Regions from separate parts of the Streptomyces sp. NPDC048338 genome, predicted to be linked through region 3. Evidence: riboswitches for the same ligand, from Rfam matches in the RefSeq annotation. Region 3 holds a riboswitch; each other region holds the start of a gene.
The links. Region 3 has a riboswitch for cyclic di-AMP ahead of ACGFZF_RS19115 (transglycosylase SLT domain-containing protein). Riboswitches for the same ligand answer to the same signal wherever they lie in the genome.

Region 1 (6,613 bases), on a different contig from region 3:
CGTGGAGGAGTCCGGGCTGCGCCGCACGGCGGCGGGCGTCCGTGCCCAGGCGGTGCTGCGGGACGGCACCCTGGTCGACGACTTCCTGATCCGCGAGGCGCCCCGCACGGTGCACGTGCTGAACGCGCCGTCGCCGGCCGCGACGGCGAGCCTGCCGATCGGACGCGAGGTGGCCCGCCGGGCGCTGGCCCAGCTGGACTGACCGGGATCCGGTGCGGCCGGACCCTCGGGGCCGTCGCACGCGCCTCGGTCACGTCCACCGCACGAGCCCGGGACCCCTCGGTCACGGCTACCGCACGAGTCCGGGACCCCTCGGTCACGGCCGCCGCCCGGCGCCCGGTCTCGCGTCGGGCACGCTCCCCGTTCCCCGGACGAGCCCCGGGCCACCTGTCGGACACGCCGTAGAATCGAGGCATTGTGTCTGAGTCTCGTGAAGCCACCGCGCACCCCACCGTCGAAGCCGCCTCGCCTGTCGAGCCCGTCGTCGCCCGGCGGGGCAGCCGGATGTTCGCCGCCGGGGAAGGCCCCCTGCCCGACCCCGCCGGATCGCACCACGAGCGGCGCATCCGCAGCTTCCAGCCACGCCGCAGCCGGGTCACCGCGGGCCAGGCGGAGGCGATGCTCAAGCGCTGGCCCGACTGGGGCCTCGACATCGACGGCCGGCGGATCCTCGACCTGCGCGAGATGTTCGGCGGGCTGCCCGTGGTCCTGGAGATCGGTTTCGGCATGGGCGAGGCCACCGCGCGGATGGCCGCCGCCGACCCCGGCACCGGCATCCTCGCCGTGGACGTCCACACCCCGGGGCAGGGCAACCTCCTCGGCCTCGCCGACCGGGGCGGGCTGGAGAACGTCCGGGTCGCCAACGGCGACGCGATCATCCTGCTCCGCGAGATGCTGACCGCCGACGCCCTCGACGGCTGCCGCGTCTACTTCCCGGACCCCTGGCCCAAGAAGCGCCACCACAAGCGCCGGCTGATCCAGCCCGAGTTCCTCACGCTGCTCGCGACCCGGATGAAGCCCGGCGCCGTGCTGCACTGCGCCACGGACTGGGAGCCGTACGCCGAGCAGATGCTGGAGGTCCTCTCGGCGCACCCGGACTTCGCGAACACCGCCGGCGACGGCGGCTACTCCCCCCGCCCCGCGTTCCGGCCGCTCACCCGCTTCGAGGGCCAGGGTCTCGACAAGGGACACGTCGTGCACGACCTCCTCTTCCAGAGGATCTAGGGGGCGTCTTGCCGATCTTGCCGGGCTCGCGGTGTCCTGCGGCTCCGTCTCCGGCCTGATCGACAAGACACCCCCTGGAACTCCCTCGCGGGCTGTCACTCCCGCTGGTTAGGGTCGTACGGTGTCGAACCCCGTAGCCGTACCCGTGCCCGCCCGGGACACCGAGGAGCCCGCGTTCCCCGCCGTCCCGGACCGCGCCCACTGGCGCTACCGGCCCCGCCGGGCCTTCTGGCGCAGCAAGGTGGTCCGGGCCGTCACGGTGATCACCCTGCTCGCGCTCTGCGCCCTGGTGATCCTCGCGATGGTGCGGGAGGAGACGGGAACCGAGGGGTTCCTGGTGGGGCTGGGTCTCGCCGTCCTGCCCGTCCCGCTGCTGCTGGCCGCGTTCTGCTGGCTCGACCGCGTCGAACCCGGCCCGTGGAAGAACCTGATCTTCGCCTTCGCCTGGGGCGCGTTCGCCGCGGCGCTCGTCGCACTGACGGCCAACACGTTCGCGGTCCGCTGGATCGCGACCTCCACCGCCGACCGGGCCTCCGCGGACGCCCTCGGCGCCACCGTCGTCGCCCCGGTCGTCGAGGAGAGCGCGAAGGCCGCCGCGATCCTGCTGATCTTCCTGCTGCGCCGCCGGCACTTCACCGGCCTGGTCGACGGGGTGGTCGTCGCCGGGTTCACCGCCACCGGATTCGCCTTCACCGAGAACATCCTCTATCTCGGCCGCGCCTTCGGCGAGGACCAGGAGATCGGCACGTCCGGCCTCGGCTCGATGACCGCCGGGACCTTCTTCGTGCGGGTCGTGATGTCGCCGTTCGCGCATCCGCTGTTCACCGTGCTCACCGGCCTGGGCTTCGGGTTCGCCGCGCTCGTCGCACGGCGCAAGCGCGTCCGGCGGATCCTGCTGCCGGTGGCCGGCCTCGTCCTCGCCATGGGGATGCACGCGCTGTGGAACGGCTCGGCCGTCTACGCGGCCTGGGGGTTCCTCGTGGTCTACGGCATGTTCATGGTGCCCGCCTTCGGGCTGCTGACCTGGCTGGCGATATGGAGCCGGCAGCGGGAGCTGCGCACGATATCCGGCCAGCTCCCGGCGTACGCGGCGGCCGGCTGGCTCTCCCCGTCCGAGCCGCTCGCCCTCTCCTCGATGCGGGCCCGCTCGATGGCCCGCTCCTTCGCCGCCCGGACGTACGGCCGGCCGGCCGCGCAGGCGGTCGGGGAGTACGAGGCCTTCGCGACGACGCTCGCGTTCCTGCGCCACCGCGCCCAGCGCGGTGACGCGGACCCCGACTTCACGGCGCGCGAGCAGGAACTGCTCCACCACCTCTGGCAGCGCAGGGCCGTCGCCTCGCCCGCGCTGACCTATGCGGCGCGGGCGACCGGCCGGGTCTGGTCGCCGCCTCAGTACCTGGACTACGGCGGCTACAACCCGTACCGCAGCTGAGGAACCGTCCCGTCGGATCATCCCGGTCTCCCGGGAACGACCGGACGGCCCCCGGGGCCGACCCTGCCGGCGCCCCCTGTGCCCCGCCCCGCGGGGCGAACGCTCAGGCGGAGGCCGCGTCCAGTGCCGCCAGCTCCGCCTCGTCGAGCACCAGGTCCGCGACCGCCACCAGGGCCGGCAGCTGCTCGACCGTACGCGCCGAGGCGATCGGCGCCGCGACGGTCGGCCGGGCCGCGAGCCAGGCCAGCGCCACCGTGGCGGGCTCGGCCCCGTGCGCGCGGGCCACGGCGTCGAGCGTGTCGAGCACCGTGCGGCCCCGCTCGGTCTCCAGATGCCGGCCCGCCCCCGCGGCCCGGGCGCTGTCGACCGCGGTCCCCTGCCGGTACTTGCCGGTCAGGAAGCCCGACGCCAGCGCGAAGTACGGCACGGCCGCGAGTCCGGCCCGCTCGGCGGTGTCCAGGAGCTCGCCCTCGTAGGTGTCGCGGGAGACCAGGTTGTAGTGCGGCTGGAGCGCGACGTAGCGGGTGAGTCCCTCGGCCTCGGCGAAGTCGAGGGAGGCCCGCAGCCGCGCCGGGGAGATGTTCGACGCGGCGACGGCACGGACCTTGCCGTCCTTCACCAGCTGGTCGAGCGCGGTGACGATCTCCTCGACGGGCACGGACTCGTCGTCGAAGTGCGTGTAGTACAGGTCGATGTGGTCGGTGCCGAGCCGGCGCAGTGACTCCTCGGCCGCCGCCTTGATCGTGACGGGAGCGAGTCCCTTGTACGAGGGGTGGGCGCCGACCTTGGTGGCGACGACGATCTCGTCGCGGTTGCCGCGGGACGCCAGCCACCTGCCGACGATCGTCTCGGACTCGCCGCCCTGGTTGCCCTCGGCCCAGGCGGAGTAGGAGTCGGCGGTGTCGACGAAGTTGCCGCCGGCGGCGGCGTAGGCGTCGAGGACGGCGAAGGACTGCGCCTCGTCGGCGGTCCATCCGAAGACGTTGCCGCCGAGCGCGAGCGGGAAGACGTGCAGGTCGGAGGAGCCCAGCGGGCGAAGAGAGGTCATGGGTCGGTGAACGACCGGCGGCGGGGCCGCTATTCCGGCGGTCCTGGCGCGGGGTTCGTCGCCAGGGCCGCCGTGGCCGGGGAGGTCCCCGGGAGGATCAGACCGACAGGCCCTTGCTCGCCAGCCAGGCCGCCGGGTCGACGCCGTCGCCGCCCGGGGTGTGGACCTCCAGGTGCAGGTGCGGGCCGGTGACGTTGCCGGTGGCGCCCACGCGGCCGATGGTGTCGCCGGTGCCGACCGACTGGCCCACGCCGACGGTCATCGAGGACAGGTGGCAGTACCAGACCTCGGTGCCGTCCGACAGCTCCAGGACGATGCGGTAGCCGTACGAGCCCGACCAGCCGGCCGACTTGACCGTGGCGCCGTGCACCGCCTTGACCGGCGTGCCCGTGGGGGCCGCGAAGTCCAGGCCGGTGTGGTAGCCGGAGGACCACATCGAGCCGGACTCGCCGTAGGTCGAGGTGAGCGTGTACGAGGACGTGGGCAGCGCGTAGCTGGCGGCGAGCTTGGCCAGGCGCTCGGCCTCGGCCTTCGCCGCGGCCTCCGCCTCGGCCTTCTTCTTCGCCTCGGCCGCCGCCTTCTCGGCCGCGTCCGCCTGGGCCGCGGCCTCCGCGGCGGCCTTCTCGGTCGCCGCCTTCTCCGTCGCGGCCTTCTCGGCGGCGTCGGCGGACGCCTGCTGCTGCTCGGCCTGCTGGAGGATGCGGGCGCGCAGCGCCTCGCCGGCGTCGCCGCCCTCCGTCTTGCGGTCGGCGCCGTCGACGGGCGCGCCGACGGAGGCCGTGAGCGCGTGCAGGTCGTTGCCGGAGCCGGCGGTCGTGTTCCGGTCCTCGTCGCCGGAGATCAGCGCGCCGACGCCGGGCAGGTCCTCGGCGTCCGGCAGGTCGAGGTCGGGCAGGGCTATGGAGACCGGCGGCTTCTCCTGCGCGGTGGCCAGGCCGCCCGCGCCGACGGCCGCGATGACACCGACGCCGAGGACGGTGGAGGAACGGGCGAAGCCCGAGCGCTGCTTGACGACCCGGTGGCGGCCACCGGCCCGGCTCTGCTGGCGGAGGGTCTCCTCGGTGGGGTTCCACTCGCCCGCCGCGCCGTCGGGGTCGGTCCCGGCGGCACCCGAGGCACCGAACGCATGGAAGGGGGCTTCGGGGGCAGGGGTGTTGGACGCCACGGAGGCGTACTCCTTTCCTTCCTTGCCGCCTACCGGGTTAGCTGACGGGTTCGGAGCAGGAAGGTCTCCTACGGGCGCCCTCGCACAGGTGCGAGAGTGTCCGATTCACCCCAAGTGGTGGTTCCCCGGTTCCCTTTCGGAATTCGGCGCGTGCGCACGGTGCCGTCTCTTGCGACGACTGGGACGACCGCGCTGCGTTATCGAACGTTAATAGACACGGGGGTCCGATTCCAAGCTGTTCCTCTTGATCGTTCAAGAGATTGATGCACTACAGGGCGATTTGACCGCCGCTCAGGAGTCATCCGTTCGAGACTCCTTATCTGACGTTGCATCAATTGTTATCGCAGCGGTACCTCGCGACTACGCATGGTCACCCCGCCGGGTCTCCGGGACCGGGGTGGCCGCCTCAGGGCACCACCGGCATCGTCCGGCGGCGCTCCGGCTGGCCCTGCACCGGGCGGCCCACGGCCAGCAGCGCCATGTCGTCCGTCGATCCGCCGCCCGTGTAGCGGCGGACGTCGTCGACCAGCGCGTCCAGCAGTTCCTCCGGACCGGGGAAGATCCGCCCGGCCAGGCGGCCGCCGGGCTCGTAGAAGGCGCCCGCCGCGTCGCGCGCCTCGGACAGCCCGTCGGTGTAGAAGAGCAGTGTCGAGCCCGGCGGGTAGGGGGTCTCGTCGGCCCGGTCCGGCCAGGCGGCCAGCGCGCCCATGCCGAGCGGCAGCGCGGCCTGGCTCGGCTCCAGATGTTCCAGCGCCCCGTCCTGGAGCAGCAGCAGCGGCTCGGGGTGGCCACGGTTCACGACTCGAACGAGACCGTCGCCGCGGGGGATCTCGGCCAGGACGGCGGTGGTGAAGCCCTCGAAGGCGTCCAGGTCGTCCCGGCGGGTCCCCTCCCGGGTCAGCGCCCGCTCGAGTCTCTGCGCCACCCCCTCCAGGGTCGCCTCCTGCTCGGCCGCCTCCCGGAACGCGCCGATCACGACGGCGACGGCCTCGACCGCCTCCAGCCCCTTGCCCCGCACGTCGCCGACGACGAGCCGCACGCCGTACGGGGTGTCCTGGACCGCGTACAGGTCGCCGCCGATGAACGCGTCCGCCTGCGCGGCCTCGTAGCGGGCCGCGATCTGCAGCCCGCCGATCCGCTCGACCGGCGTGGGCAGCACCGCCTTCTGGGCGGTCTCGGCGATCACCCGGGCGGAGGCCAGCTGCCGGCCGCTGCGCTGGACCACGCGGTTGATCACCATGGCCAGCGCGGAGACGGTGATGACCGTGAGGGTCTCGGTGGCCGAGGGCGGCTCCGTGGTGGTGCCGTTGTAGATGTGCAGCCCGACGCACGCCAGCACGGCCGCGATGCCGGTCAGCAGGGTCGTCAGTTTCGAGAAGAAGGGGGCCGCGATGAGCGGCGCGGCCGAGAACATCGGCGCCGCGGTGTACGCCGACGGGGTCGCCAGGTCGAAGACGATGCCGCCGAGGATGACGAGCGGGGGAAGGGCCCGGACGAAGCGGCGGGTCCGCTCACCGCGCGGGCGTGCGGGGCTCCCTGTGCCGTCACCCGCCGATCGCTGCCCCACCTGTGCTCTCCTGCCCGGTCCTTGCACGGCGACGGACCGTACCGCGCCCTCCCCAGCCTGGAGGCCGCCGCCCGGTGCGGCGACCCCCGATGCTCCGATCGGAGGAGCCTCGGCCCTCCCGGGCCGCCGGGAACCCGGCAGCATCGGAAAGACCCTCAGAGGTTCCGCTCCGCGTAG
Region 2 (6,613 bases), on a different contig from region 3:
CCGGTGGAGTTCACCCCCCTTGCGAACTGACGGAGCGTCAGAACTGTGATATTTACGTGATCTCCGCTGCATCGACTTGTGACTGACGTTCGAATGCCGCTACGTTCACCGTCGTCTCAAGCAGTCAGGCGAAAGGCACTCCGTATGCGCTCCGGGAACGGACGACACCGCAGACCCAGGCAGGCCCCCGCGATCATCGTGGCCGCAGGCGTGACGGGTTCGGCCCTCGCGCTGCCACTGCTCGGCGCAGGGTCCGCCTCAGCCGCCGACGCGGCCACCTGGGACCGGGTCGCCGAGTGCGAGTCGGGCGGCCTGTGGAGCGCCGACTTCGGCAACGGGCTCTACGGCGGGCTCCAGTTCACCCAGGAGACCTGGGAGACGTACGGCGGCACGGCCTACGCGTCCCGCGCCGACCTGGCCAGCCGCTCCCAGCAGATCGCGGTCGCCGAGAAGGCGCTCGCCGCGCAGGGCACCCAGGTCTGGGCCACCTGCGCCCCGATCGCCCAGCTGACGAACGACGGCGCCGCCCCCGAGGTCGACCCGGGCACGAGCCCCGCGCCGACCACGCCGACCGCGCCCGCCGCCCAGGCGAAGCCGGGCGCCGCCAAGTCGGCCGGCCCGGCCGGGACCGGCGCCGCTCCGGGGGCGCCCTCCACCTCCACCACGCCGGAAACGCCCGATGTATCCGTTACGCCCGGTACGTCGGACTCGACGGGCGACCCCGACTCCGCGACCGGCGAGGCGGCCGGCCCGGGCAACGGCAAGCACCGTGGTGAGGCCGCTCGCGAAGAGGGCAATTCGGGCGAAGGGCAGGAAACCGGACGTCACGCCTCGCCGGCTGACGGGCAGCCAGGCGGTTCGGCCGGCGAGGCCGGTTCGGGGGAATCGGGCACCACGGACACTTCGGGCGAATACACCGTCCGGCCCGGCGACAGCCTCTCCGAGATTGCACGGGAGAACGAGCTGCCCGGCGGTTGGACCGCCCTCTACGACGCCAACCGTCAGACGGTGGGTGCCGACCCAAACCTCATCCTGCCTGGTCAGAGCCTCGACTTGAGCGAGGAACCCGTGGAAACCCAGGGGTAGTTCGAGGACTTATGTCCGTTCTGTCTAAGTGAGACATGAGTCTCTTCGTCCCGCTTGGCGTGTCACGTCCGCAAAGTTTGCTCCGATCGCCCCTCACCTGCGTAAACACCCCTCATGGGGGTGCAGGGAGGGGCGATTTGGCCGTTTTGGCCTTCTTTGAACTTCGTGAGGTCTGTGTCTACGGTCGGGACCGCTCGCCACCGCGGGCCCCGTCGACCGGTAACGCCGAATCCTGCCGCCGGTCGAGGGGAACAGTCGTCGCGCAAGCGCCGTAGGCAGGAGCGGGGGACCCAAGGTAAGTGCCGGTCCCGGCCGTTGAGACAGACGGCCGGAATCCCGGCTCGGGGTGAAGCCGCGTGCTCGTCACGTGGCCGGGCAACTCACATGGCCCGAACCCGACAGCTCACCTCGCAGGCGTCGGTGAGGAGAATTCCCATGCTGTTTTCCGCCAAGGGCAAACACCGTCGTTCCTCCAAGGCCACCCGTGCCATCGCTCTCGCCGGTGTGGCGGGCGTCGCCGTCGCCGCCCCGCTCATGACCGCCGGGTCCGCCTCGGCCGCGACCGCCTCCGAGTGGGACGCCGTCGCCCAGTGCGAGTCCGGTGGCAACTGGTCCATCAACACGGGCAACGGCTACTACGGCGGCCTGCAGTTCTCGGCCTCCACCTGGGCCGCCTACGGTGGCACCGCCTTCGCGGCCAGCGCCGACCAGGCGTCGAAGTCCCAGCAGATCACGATCGCCGAGAAGGTCCTGGCCGGCCAGGGCAAGGGCGCGTGGCCGAGCTGCGGCGTGGGCCTGTCCGGCGCCGCGTACACCGGTGGCACCGCCGAGAGCGCCCCGGCGCCGGAGCGCAAGGCCGAGCAGCCGACCACCCGCAGCGAGCAGCGCACGGCCCCGAAGGCGACGCCGAAGAAGGCCGAGTCGAAGAAGACCGTCACCACCCCGACCGGCAAGAAGGTCAAGAAGGGCGACGGCGAGTACAAGGTCGCCGCCGGCGACACCCTGAGCAAGATCGCCGCCGCGCAGAAGGTCAAGGGCGGCTGGGCGAAGCTCTTCGAGCTCAACAAGGACGTCGTCGAGGACGCCGACCTGATCTACCCGGGCCAGCAGCTCCACCTGAAGTGAGCCCGGCGGCCCGTGTGAGTCCGGCGGCTCACCGGGTCCTGTGACCCTCCCGCGGTGACCACCCCGGCCCGGCGCGCCCTCCCCCGTGCGCGCCGGGTCGGGGTTCTTCGCGTTACCGATCGGTAGCTTCGGGTCCCTTCGCCCCTTTATGCATGCCCTCGGGTCCTTTTTCGTCCCAGCGGGCGGGCGCCCGGCTGGCCGGAGCCTCCGAGCCGGTTAGGCTCTTGTCGCAAGGCCAAGCGACCCTGCACGGCTCTTGCGTCACATCTAGCGTCACATCCCAGAAGGAGATGCTCGTGCCGTCCATCGACGTCGTCGTAGCCCGGGAAATCCTGGACTCCCGAGGCAACCCCACGGTCGAGGTCGAGGTCGGCCTCGACGACGGCAGCACCGGCCGTGCTGCCGTTCCGTCCGGCGCCTCCACCGGTGCGTTCGAGGCTCTCGAGCTCCGCGACGGTGACCCCAACCGCTACCTCGGCAAGGGTGTCGAGAAGGCCGTCCTCGCCGTCATCGAGCAGATCGGCCCGGAGCTCGTCGGCTACGACGCCACCGAGCAGCGCCTGATCGACCAGGCGATGTTCGACCTGGACGCCACCCCGGACAAGTCCTCGCTCGGCGCCAACGCCATCCTCGGCGTCTCCCTCGCCGTCGCGCACGCCGCCTCCGAGGCCTCCGACCTGCCGCTGTTCCGCTACCTCGGCGGCCCGAACGCGCACCTGCTGCCCGTTCCGATGATGAACATCCTGAACGGCGGCTCGCACGCCGACTCCAACGTGGACATCCAGGAGTTCATGATCGCGCCGATCGGCGCGGAGTCCTTCTCCGAGGCCCTGCGCTGGGGCACCGAGGTCTACCACACCCTCAAGTCCGTCCTGAAGACCAAGGGCCTGTCCACCGGTCTCGGCGACGAGGGCGGCTTCGCCCCGAACCTGGACTCCAACCGCGCCGCGCTCGACCTCATCCTCGAGGCGATCAAGCAGGCCGGCTACGTCCCCGGCAAGGACATCGCGCTCGCCCTCGACTGCGCCGCCTCCGAGTTCTACAAGGACGGCAAGTACGAGTTCGAGGGCAAGGCCCGCTCCGCCGCCGAGATGACCGAGTACTACGAGGAGCTCGTCGCCGCGTACCCGCTGGTCTCCATCGAGGACCCGCTGTTCGAGGACGACTGGGCCGGCTGGAAGGTCATCACCGAGAAGCTCGGCTCCAAGGTGCAGCTGGTCGGCGACGACCTGTTCGTCACCAACCCCGAGCGTCTGGCCCGTGGCATCGAGGAGGGCTCCGCGAACGCCCTCCTGGTCAAGGTCAACCAGATCGGCTCGCTGACCGAGACGCTGGACGCCGTCGAGCTGGCGCAGCGCAGCGGCTTCAAGTGCATGATGTCCCACCGCTCCGGCGAGACCGAGGACGTCACCATCGCCGACCTGGCCGTCGCCACCAACTGCGGCCAGATCAAGACCGGCGCCCCGGCCCGCTCCGAGCGCGTCGCCAAGTACAACCAGCTGCTGCGCATCGAGGAGATCCTCGACGACGCCGCGGTCTACGCGGGCCGCAGCGCCTTCCCGCGTTTCAAGGGCTGACGGCTTCACACCCGGCAGTTCCGGCCGTCCCCGCACTCGGTCCCGTACCGTGTGCGGGGACGGCTCTGCTTCCGCTACCGGGAAGCGCGCCCGGACGGAGCCCGGAACAGGGGAGGCGCAGACCATGGCAGCGAAGGACCGGGACCGGTTCTCGACCGCGACCCGGATCAGGCTGCTCGGCGAGCAGACCGCCGCCCGCGTCTACCGCTCCCAGACACGCCGTCAGGCGCGCCGCTCCCGGCTCACCGGCCGCGCGGCCTTCCTGGCCCTGATCGTCTGCTCGCTCGTGGTGGCGCTCGCCTACCCGATGCGGCAGTACGTCTCCCAGCGGAGCGAGATCGCCGACCAGGAGCGCCAGGCCGCCGAGGCCGCCGACCGGGTCGAGCAGCTGAGGGACGAGAAGGCCCGGCTCCAGGACCCGGCGTACGTCCGCCGCCTCGCCCGCGAGCACCTGCACTACGTCGTGCCCGGCGAGACCGGCTTCACCGTCAACGACCCCGACGCCGAGCGGGCCCGCCGCACCGAGCAGGGCGAGGCCGGACAGCCCTGGTACTCCCACCTCTGGGAGGGCGTCGACCACGCCGACGCGGCCCGCTGACCCCGCGACGCGAGACAATGGCACCGCGCCGCGGCGCCCCGCGCGCCCGTCCGCCGGTCGCCCGACCACCGCACCGCACCGAACCGCCCCCGACGAGAAGACAGACGCAGGCATGCAAACGCCCCCTCCGCAGACCGCACGCACCGAGCCCACCGACGCGGACGTCGCCGCCTTCCAGGACCAGCTCGGCCGCCCGCCCCGGGGACTGCGCGCCATCGCGCACCGCTGCCCCTGCGGCAACCCGGACGTCGTCGAGACCGCGCCGCGGCTCCCGGACGGCACCCCCTTCCCCACCACGTACTACCTGACCTGCCCTCGCGCGGCCTCGGCCATCGGCACCCTGGAGGCCAACGGGGTCATGAAGGAGATGCAGGCCCGGCTGGGGACCGACCCGGAGCTCGCCGCCGCCTACCGGGCCGCGCACGAGGACTACATCGCGCGCCGCGACGCCATCGAGGTCCTGGAGGGCTTCCCGAGCGCCGGCGGCATGCCGGACCGGGTGAAGTGCCTGCACGTCCTCGTCGGACACTCGCTGGCCGCCGGCCCCGGCGTGAACCCGCTGGGCGACGAGGCCCTCGCGATGCTGCCCGAGTGGTGGGCCAAGGGCCCCTGCGTCACGCCGTGCGCCGACAAGGACGCGGAAGAGGAGGGGAAGTGACCCGGGTCGCGGGCATCGACTGCGGTACCAACTCCATCCGCCTGCTGGTCGCCGACGTCCACCCCGGGACGGGCGAACTGGTCGAGCTGGACCGGCGGATGACGATCGTGCGCCTCGGCCAGGGCGTCGACCGGACCGGCCGGCTCGCCCCGGAGGCCCTGGAGCGCACCTTCGCCGCGTGCCGCGCCTACGCCGAGGTGATCCGGGAGCTCGGCGCCGAGAAGGTCCGCTTCGTGGCCACCTCCGCGTCCCGCGACGCCGAGAACCGCGACGAGTTCGTCGCCGGGGTCAAGGACATCCTGGGCGTCGAGCCCGAGGTGATCACCGGCGACCAGGAGGCCGAGTTCTCCTTCACCGGCGCCACCGGCGAGCTGTCCGGCACCGAGAAGTACCTGGTCGTGGACATCGGCGGCGGCTCCACCGAGTTCGTCGTCGGCAACCGCCACGTCGAGGCCGCCCGGTCCGTCGACATCGGCTGCGTCCGGCTGACCGAGCGCCACGTCCGCAGCGATCCGCCGGCCGCCGCGGAGGTCGACGCGATCCGCGCGGACGTCCGGGCCGCCCTGGCGCTGGCCGAGGAGACCGTCCCGGTCGCCGCGGCCGGGACCCTCGTCGGGCTCGCCGGCTCGGTGACCACGGTCGCCGCGATCGCGCTGGGTCTGGAGGAGTACGACTCCGAGCGAATCCACCACTCCCGGATCTCCCGGGACCAGGTCGCCGCCGTCGTCGAGCGCCTGCTCGCCTCCACCCACGACGAGCGCGCGGCGATCGCCGTCATCCACCCGGGGCGGGTCGACGTCATCGCCGCCGGGGCGCTGGTCCTGCTGGAGATCATGGAGCGGACCGGGGCCCGCGAGGTCGTCGTCAGCGAGCACGACATCCTGGACGGGATCGCCCTCTCCGTGGCATAACGGGCGCCCGGTGACGCGGCCCGAGAGGCCCCGCCGGGAAAGTTCGTGAAGTTCTTCACAAGGAAAAGAGTCCCCGTGGGGGCCGCAGAGGGCCATTCGGGCCTCCAGGGGCCCTGCGGGGACTCTTTCGTAGGTGCGGGGGCCGCTTCGCACCATGTTTCCATCGCGTGAACGCACCCTGTGGTTCAGCGTTAACGAGTGCTCTCCAGGCCAGTTCACAAGGGGTGAACAACGTCCGCCCCGACCCCGTGGTTCCTTTGCTGCTCATGACCTGGGTCACGTGGGGCGCGGAGTGTAGCAGAGGTACCCGGAGAGCTTGTGAAGGGGCGCACGAGCGACCCCCCTCGGAGGGGTGGATACTCGATGGCATGAGCACCACGGAGCGTCCCAGGATCCTCGTAGTAGGCGGTGGGTACGTAGGCCTGTACGCAGCTCGACGCATTCTCAAGAAGATGCGTTACGGAGAGGCGACCGTCACGGTCGTCGACCCGCGCTCGTACATGACGTACCAGCCCTTCCTCCCCGAAGCCGCCGCAGGCAGCATCTCCCCGCGTCACGTCGTCGTCCCGCTGCGACGCGTCGTGCGCGGAGCCGAGGTGCTCACCGGTCGCGTCACCACCATCGATCAGGACCGCAAGGTCGCCACGGTCGCGCCGCT
Region 3 (6,613 bases):
TCGAGGCCGGGCCGACGGAGGTCGTGCTCCGCAAGACCCGCGACGACGGCTTCGCGGGGACCGGGCTGGGGGACCTGCTGGAGGCACGGGGCGTACGAGCGGTCGCCGTCTGCGGCGTGATGTCCGAGATGTGCGTGCAGGCGACGGCGCGGACGGCTCTCGCGCGCGGGTACCGGGTGGTGCTGCCGCACGACGCCCACGCCACGCAGGACGTCCCGGCGACGGCCGGGATCAGCGAACGGATCCCGGCCCGTGTCGTCTCCCGGGTGGCCGCCTGGGCGCTGGGCCGGGAGGCCGACATCGTCTCCCGCTCGGCCGACGTCCCCTTCACCTCCGTGGAGACCGGTGGGCGGGGGACGGCGACGCCGGTCCCGAGCTGACGCGAGGGGGTCACCGCCCCGGCCGTCGTCCTGGGGCCCGCGGGGGCCCGTTCGCCAGGGGAACGCCCGGTCCGGGCACGTCCCGGACAGGGCGTTCCCGTCGGTGTCAGGAGGTGCCGCAGGTCGGGTCGTCGATCGCGCTCACGGTGTACGGGGGACGGCCCGGCGGTTCGTCCAGCTGGCTGTTGACCACGTACAGGCGGCAGCCGTACCGCGCGAGTGTGGTCGGCAGGTCGAAGGGTTCGCCGGTGAGGCGGTGGGTCACCGTGCCCGTCCGCAGGTCGTCGTCCAGGCGGGCGATGTAGACGCCGTGCGGGGCACCGTAGTTGAGCACGGCGTACAGCGTGCGGCCGTGCAGCACCATCCCGTCGGGGCCGAACGACGCCTCCCCCAGGTCGACCCGGTCGACCTCCTTGTCGGCGGTGCCGACCCGCCAGACGGCCTCTGTCCCGTTGGACGCCACCAGCAGGGCGGTACCGGACTCGTTCGCGACGATGCCGTTCAGGAGCCAGTACTGCGCCGGGAACTGCGGGAAGGCGTCGCGGATGTCGAGCCAGGGTTCGAGGGGGCCGAGGGTGCCGCCCCGGATCTCCGCGCGATGGACGACGGGGTTGGCCCAGTCGGTCACGTACACCGCGTCCCGGGTCACGACCAGGTCGTTCAGGTCGGGTGCGCCGAGGGGCCCGCTGCGTGCGGTACGGGTGGCCAGCAGCCGGCCGTGCCGGTCGTGGACGGTCAGGGTCGCGCCGCCGACCGAGAGGACACGGCCCTGGCGGTCGGTGTGGACGCCGAGCGAACTGGGCCGGTCCCGCAGGCCGTCCGCGGGGAAGGGGCGCAGCTCCGGCCGGCTGACGTGACCGCGGTACAGCGCACCGGTGCCGTCCGAGGACACGTACATGGTGCCGTCGCGGGCGACGGCGATCCCTTCGGGCAGCACACCGGGAGCGCGGGAGACGGTGTAGCTGTCGGGCAGTTCCCGGGCGGTGGCCGGGCCGGGCGTTCCGGCGAGGGTGGCGAGCAGGGCCGCCGCGGTGAGGCAGGCGGTACGGGTGGGGATGCGGCGCATCGGGGCGACCTCCGGAGGGAGTCGGATCGGCGAGGCGGACACCGGGAGCCTGCGGGCCGGCCGCGCGGAACGCGAGGCCTTTCACCCCTGGGCGAAAGGGTCCGGCGGGCCGATAATCGGTCGTCGTGATCCGCCTACACTTCACCGCCGCCGACCTGCGTCAGATCACCCTCGCCCCGGCGGCCGACGCCCTCTCGGAGACCGCGCTGAGCCTGCGGCTGGGCCTGCGGGCGGGCCGTCCCGGCGACGGCGCCGGCCCGGGCTCCGCCCTCCTGCACCGGACGCGTCCCGCGGCCCGCGCGTGGCAGCGCTCCCTGCGGGGCGGCCCGGCCGCCGGGGCGGGTGTCCTCGCCGAACTGGTCACCGAGGACGGGTTCGTGCCGGACTTCCTGCTGCAGCCGTCGGTGCACGACTTCACCGACGCGCTGGACGCGGCCGTCGCGACCCCCACCGGGACGCTGGCGCGCGATCTGGGAGTGCCGGAGGTGTCCGGCTGGAACGGCGGCCTGGCCCGCCCGGGCCGGTGGGCCCGGGAGCTCGCCCAGGGCTCCGCGGCCGCGCGCCGCGCGCTGGCCCACGACACGCGCGTCTACTTCCACTCCTCGGTGGAGCCTCTCTGGCCGCGGATCCGCGCCGACGCCCTGACCGACCGTGCGCTGCGGGCCGAGATGCTGCTGCGCGGAGGCGTCGACGCGCTGCTGACCACGCTGGGGACGACCTGGCGGTGGCAGCCGCCGACGCTGCACCTGCCGTCGGCGTCGTCGTACGACATCCCGTTGTGCGGACGCGGGCTGCTGCTGATGCCCTCGTGGTTCGCGACGGGCCCGATGGTGATGTACCGCCCGGAGGCGGCGACGGTGCTCGTCTACCCGATGTGCGACGGCGCCGCCTCGGGCCGGTCCGACGACCGGCCCGAAGCGCTGGGGGCGCTGCTGGGCCGTACCCGGGCGCAGGTGCTCCGGCTGCTGCGTTCCCCCGCCAGCACCACGGCCCTCGCCGAACGGGCCGGCGTCTCGCTCGCGGCGGCCAGCCAGCACGCGGGTGTCCTCAGGGGCGCCGGCCTGGTCGACACGGTACGGACGGGCACGGCGGTGCTCCACAGCCTCACCCCGCTCGGACACGCGCTGCTGGCCGGGGGCTGACCGACGACGGCACGGGGCCCGAAGGCCCGGTGTCTCACGGAGGTGAGCCGTCCGCCGTCCGGGAGGCGAGGGGCGTGCCCCTCCCTCACCCGACAGCGTCCAGGAAGGCGAGGACCCGCTCGGTGAGCAGGGCGGCCGCGGCCGCGTCGTGGGAGGGCAGGCTGCTGTCGGCGAACAGGTGGTGCTTGCCGGGGTAGAGGAACAGTTCGGCCCGCTCCGTGGCCGCGACGAGCGCGCGGGCCGCGTCGAGATCGCCGTCGCCGACGAAGAACTCGTCCGCGTCCATGCCGTGCACCTGGACGGGGACGTCGTCGGGCCAGGCGGCGCCGAACTCGGTGACGGGGACGCAGGCGTCGAACAGGAGCGCGCCACGGGCGCCCGGCCTGGTCTGCGCCAGCCGCTGGGCGGGCAGCACCCCGAGGGAGAAGCCGGCGAGGACGAGCCCGGCCGGCAGCGGTTCGGCGGCTCGGACGCCCCGCTCCGCGATCGCGCCGAAGCCGATGGCCTGGGCGTGGGCGGCGCCTTCCTCCAGGGTGTCGAACGTCCGACCGTCGTACAGGTCGGGGACGTGCACGGTGTGGCCGTGCCGGCGGAGCGTGTCGGCGAAGGCCGTGACGCCCGGCGTCAGTCCCTGTGCGTGGTGGAAGAGCAGTACCTCGGCCATGTGGGTCCCCTCTCGCGGGTGGGCCGGCCTCGGCGGCACGGCCCCGGTGCCGTGCTCGCCCCGGCCGCCGTCCGGTTCAGGTCCGGCGGGCCAGCAGGTAGACGCGGCGGGTGTCGACCTCGTGAGCGTAGTGGCCGCGCTCCATCCGCATCTCCACGGTGAACCCGGCGTCGGCGAGGAGTCCGCTCACCCGGGAGGGGTCCAGGAAGCGGAAGTCGACGTCCACCTCGTGCCCCCACCACTCGTCCAGGTGCCGCACTTCCTCGCCCTGGTGGAAGGAGACCAGGAGCAGCCCGGTGGGGCGCAGCACGCGGTGTGCCTCGGCGAAGGCGCGGCCGAGCTCGTCGGGGGCGACGTGGATGACGGAGTAGAGGGCGACGGCGGCGTCGAACTCGCCGTCCTCGGCGGGCAGCGCGAGCAGGTCGCCCTCCCGGAAAGCCGCCTCGCGATGGCGTCGTGCGGCGGTCGCGACCATGCCCGGGGAGAGGTCGATGCCGACGGCCCGCGCGCCGTGCGCGGCGAGCCAGCCGGTCACGTGCCCGGGTCCACAGCCGAGGTCGGCGACGGCGGCCCCCTGCCCGGCCTCTTCGAGGAGTGCGCCGAGCAGGGCCCGGTCGAGCGGCTTCCCGTCGAGTTCGTTCCCGAGCCGGGTGGCGTACTCCTCCGCCACGGTGTCGTAACTCCGCCGGACGGCCGCGTGGTCCACCTGATCCCCCATGTCCCCAGCATCCCACGGGTCCATGACCGGAGGCGGCCCGACGGCGGTCCGTACCCGCGCCGTTCAGCCGGGGGTGCGCGCGGCACCCTCACGAGTTCGGCCGGGCAGGCGGAGTCGTGCGACCCCGTGGCCGCGTGGGCGCGCGCCCGCACCCTGCTCGGGGCCTGACCGCCCCGGGCAGGAGGAGGAACACCGGGCACGGATCGCTGGGCGGTCACGACCGCCCTGCGCGGCCGGACGGGAGCATGGCGGCACGGGGGACCGGAGGCGTGTCCGGGACGCGGATCCCGGCGAGCGGAGAGAGCCCGGACGGCGAGTCGCCACATCGGCGCGCATAAAAGGCCATAAAACGACCACCCACCCCATGAGCATCAATCTTCCTTTGCTCGGAATTATGGGGTGATGTCGGACATTTCTTTCAGGTGACATGGCTCACGGGGCATCGGCCGCCCTCCCCGCCCTCGGGCCCCATCTCCCCGTGATTCAGGGAAGTTCGGGGCTTCACGGGCCCCCGCGAGGCCGTTTATCACATCGTCGAGACGCCTTGTTCCCGACGGTATTCCTCGCCTACGGTCACCTCCATTCGGATGGAACGCCGAATCCTGCCACCATCCGCAATTCCCACTATTCACCGCCGGCAGGAGCGGGGGACCCAAGTATTCGCCGATCCGGATTCCGGAGCGGCTAGGGGTGAAGTCGCACGTGTGCGGCCGGGCATCTCCAGCCCGAACCCGACAGCTCACCCCGCAGGCTCCGGAGAGGAATCCGTCATGCCTGCAAACGGTAAGCACCGTCGCCCGAAGCGCCGTCCGCTCGCCCGCGGTATCGCCCTCGCGAGCACGGGTGGAGCCGCACTGGCCCTCCCCCTCGTCGCCTCCGCGACCGCCCACGCCGCCCCTCGCACCGCGCCCGAGATCACCCCGGCCATTGCCACGGCGAACGCGGCAGCAAATGTGTCGCAAAAGATCACGGAATCGCTGCCGGCGGCACCGGCCGCAGCTCCCAAGACCTACACCGTCGTGCCGGGCGATTCTCTTTCGATGATCGCCTACGAGCAGGGTGTCCGGGGCGGCTGGAAGGTTCTCTACCGGGCCAACCACGCTGCGGTCGGTGACAATCCGTCACTCATTCACCCGGGTCTCAAGCTGACGCTGCACCGCAATTCCGCGGCGTCGCAGCCCAAGTCCCCCGCTCCCGCGCAGAAGTCGAAGGCGGCCAAGCCGGCGAAGTCCTCGTCCGCCGACCGGGCCAGCCGTTCCGAGCAGCGCACCGCGCCCGCGCCCCAGGCCCGGCAGACCCAGCAGGCGGCTCCGGCCGCCGCCCCCGCCGCCGTGAAGAGCTACACGAACGACCTCGACGGCTGGATCCGGGAGTCGCTGGACGTGATGGCCCAGCACGGCATCCCCGGCTCCTACGAGGGCATCCACCGCAACATCATGCGCGAGTCCTCCGGCAACCCGCAGGCCATCAACAACTGGGACTCCAACGCCGTCGCCGGCACCCCCTCGAAGGGCCTGCTCCAGGTCATCGAGCCCACCTTCCTGGCGTACCACGTGCCCGGCACGTCCATGGACATGTACGACCCGGTCGCCAACATCACGGCCGCGTGCAACTACGCCGCCGACAAGTACGGCTCCATCGACAACGTCTTCGGCGCCTACTGACGGGGCCACGGCGCCTCCTGACGGGCGCGCCGGCCCATACGACGGGGAAGGCCCCGACCGCTCGGGGGTCGGGGCCTTCCTCGCGTGCCGGGCCCGCCGTCGGGGCCCGCGGCGCGCGCCGCCTACAGCACGCCCCGCCGCCACTCCCGGACGAGCAGGTGGCCGAGGTAGAGCCCGCCGATGGCCATCGTGTAGATGCCCACGGGCAGGTTGTCGAGGTACGGCATCTGCTGGGCGGCGAGATCGGCGAGGACCAGCAGCAGCGCACCCACCAGCATCGACAGGGCGAGCTGGGGACCGGACCCGCGCGACAGCCGCTTGGCGATCTGGGGGGCGGTCAGGGAGATGAAGGCGATCGGCCCGGCCACGCTCACGGCGGCGGCCGACAGCACGATCGCCAGGGTGACCGCCGCGGTCTTGGTCCTCCCGGGACGGCCGCCCAGCGCGGCGGCGGTGTCGTCGCCCATCTCTCCGATGCCGATGTCCCGCGAGAGCAGGACGGCGAGCGGAAGCACCACGGCCAGCACGAGCCAGATCGTGGTCGCGTCGTCCCACGAGCGGGCGGACAGGCTGCCGTTGACGTAGGCGCTCAGGACCGTCGCCTTGTCCCGTTCCACCGCGTACACGACGTACTGGATGACGGCGACGGCCATGGCGGAGACACCGATGCCGGCGACGACGAGGCGGACCGGGTTGCGGAAGCCCGTCCCGGTCGACATGTAGACGAGCACCATGGCCAGGACGGCGCCGAGGAGCGCGCCGACCGGGACCGGTACGACGTCCGGGAGGAGCAGGGCGACGATGGCCGCGCCGGCTCCGGCGCCCGCGCCCAGCCCGATGACGTCCGGGCTGCCGAGCGGGTTGCGGGTGACCGACTGGAACAGCGCGCCGGACAGGCCGAACGCGGCGCCGGTGCCGATCCCGACGACCAGACGCGGTCCGCGCAGCCGGTTCAGGACGAAGGCGTTCTTGCCCTCCG

Region 1: linked by a shared signal. The riboswitch ahead of ACGFZF_RS35105 (M23 family metallopeptidase) and the one ahead of ACGFZF_RS19115 (transglycosylase SLT domain-containing protein) in region 3 are both predicted to bind cyclic di-AMP.
Region 2: linked by a shared signal. The riboswitch ahead of ACGFZF_RS24270 (transglycosylase family protein) and the one ahead of ACGFZF_RS19115 (transglycosylase SLT domain-containing protein) in region 3 are both predicted to bind cyclic di-AMP.

What each region holds. Positions count from the first base shown of each region.
Region 1 is NZ_JBICYQ010000019.1:97,888-104,500, reverse strand. Features, by position in the region: gene lhgO (L-2-hydroxyglutarate oxidase) at 1-202, shown strand, start outside; gene trmB (tRNA (guanosine(46)-N7)-methyltransferase TrmB) at 505-1,224, shown strand; gene ACGFZF_RS35115 (PrsW family intramembrane metalloprotease) at 1,346-2,656, shown strand; gene ACGFZF_RS35110 (aldo/keto reductase) at 2,760-3,704, opposite strand; gene ACGFZF_RS35105 (M23 family metallopeptidase) at 3,802-4,869, opposite strand; cyclic di-AMP (ydaO/yuaA leader) riboswitch at 4,881-5,028, opposite strand; gene ACGFZF_RS35100 (PP2C family protein-serine/threonine phosphatase) at 5,276-6,580, opposite strand; gene ACGFZF_RS35095 (MerR family transcriptional regulator) at 6,592-6,613, opposite strand, start outside.
Region 2 is NZ_JBICYQ010000010.1:307,390-314,002, forward strand. Features, by position in the region: gene ACGFZF_RS24260 (cytochrome P450) at 1-30, shown strand, start outside; gene ACGFZF_RS24265 (transglycosylase family protein) at 145-1,086, shown strand; cyclic di-AMP (ydaO/yuaA leader) riboswitch at 1,344-1,518, shown strand; gene ACGFZF_RS24270 (transglycosylase family protein) at 1,522-2,211, shown strand; gene eno (phosphopyruvate hydratase) at 2,502-3,788, shown strand; gene ACGFZF_RS24280 (septum formation initiator family protein) at 3,913-4,386, shown strand; gene ACGFZF_RS24285 (DUF501 domain-containing protein) at 4,499-5,044, shown strand; gene ACGFZF_RS24290 (exopolyphosphatase) at 5,041-5,955, shown strand; gene ACGFZF_RS24295 (NAD(P)/FAD-dependent oxidoreductase) at 6,324-6,613, shown strand, end outside.
Region 3 is NZ_JBICYQ010000007.1:375,807-382,419, forward strand. Features, by position in the region: gene ACGFZF_RS19090 (cysteine hydrolase family protein) at 1-380, shown strand, start outside; gene ACGFZF_RS19095 (hypothetical protein) at 487-1,446, opposite strand; gene ACGFZF_RS19100 (winged helix-turn-helix domain-containing protein) at 1,572-2,588, shown strand; gene ACGFZF_RS19105 (dienelactone hydrolase family protein) at 2,674-3,252, opposite strand; gene ACGFZF_RS19110 (class I SAM-dependent methyltransferase) at 3,329-3,970, opposite strand; cyclic di-AMP (ydaO/yuaA leader) riboswitch at 4,554-4,736, shown strand; gene ACGFZF_RS19115 (transglycosylase SLT domain-containing protein) at 4,741-5,634, shown strand; gene ACGFZF_RS19120 (FecCD family ABC transporter permease) at 5,757-6,613, opposite strand, start outside.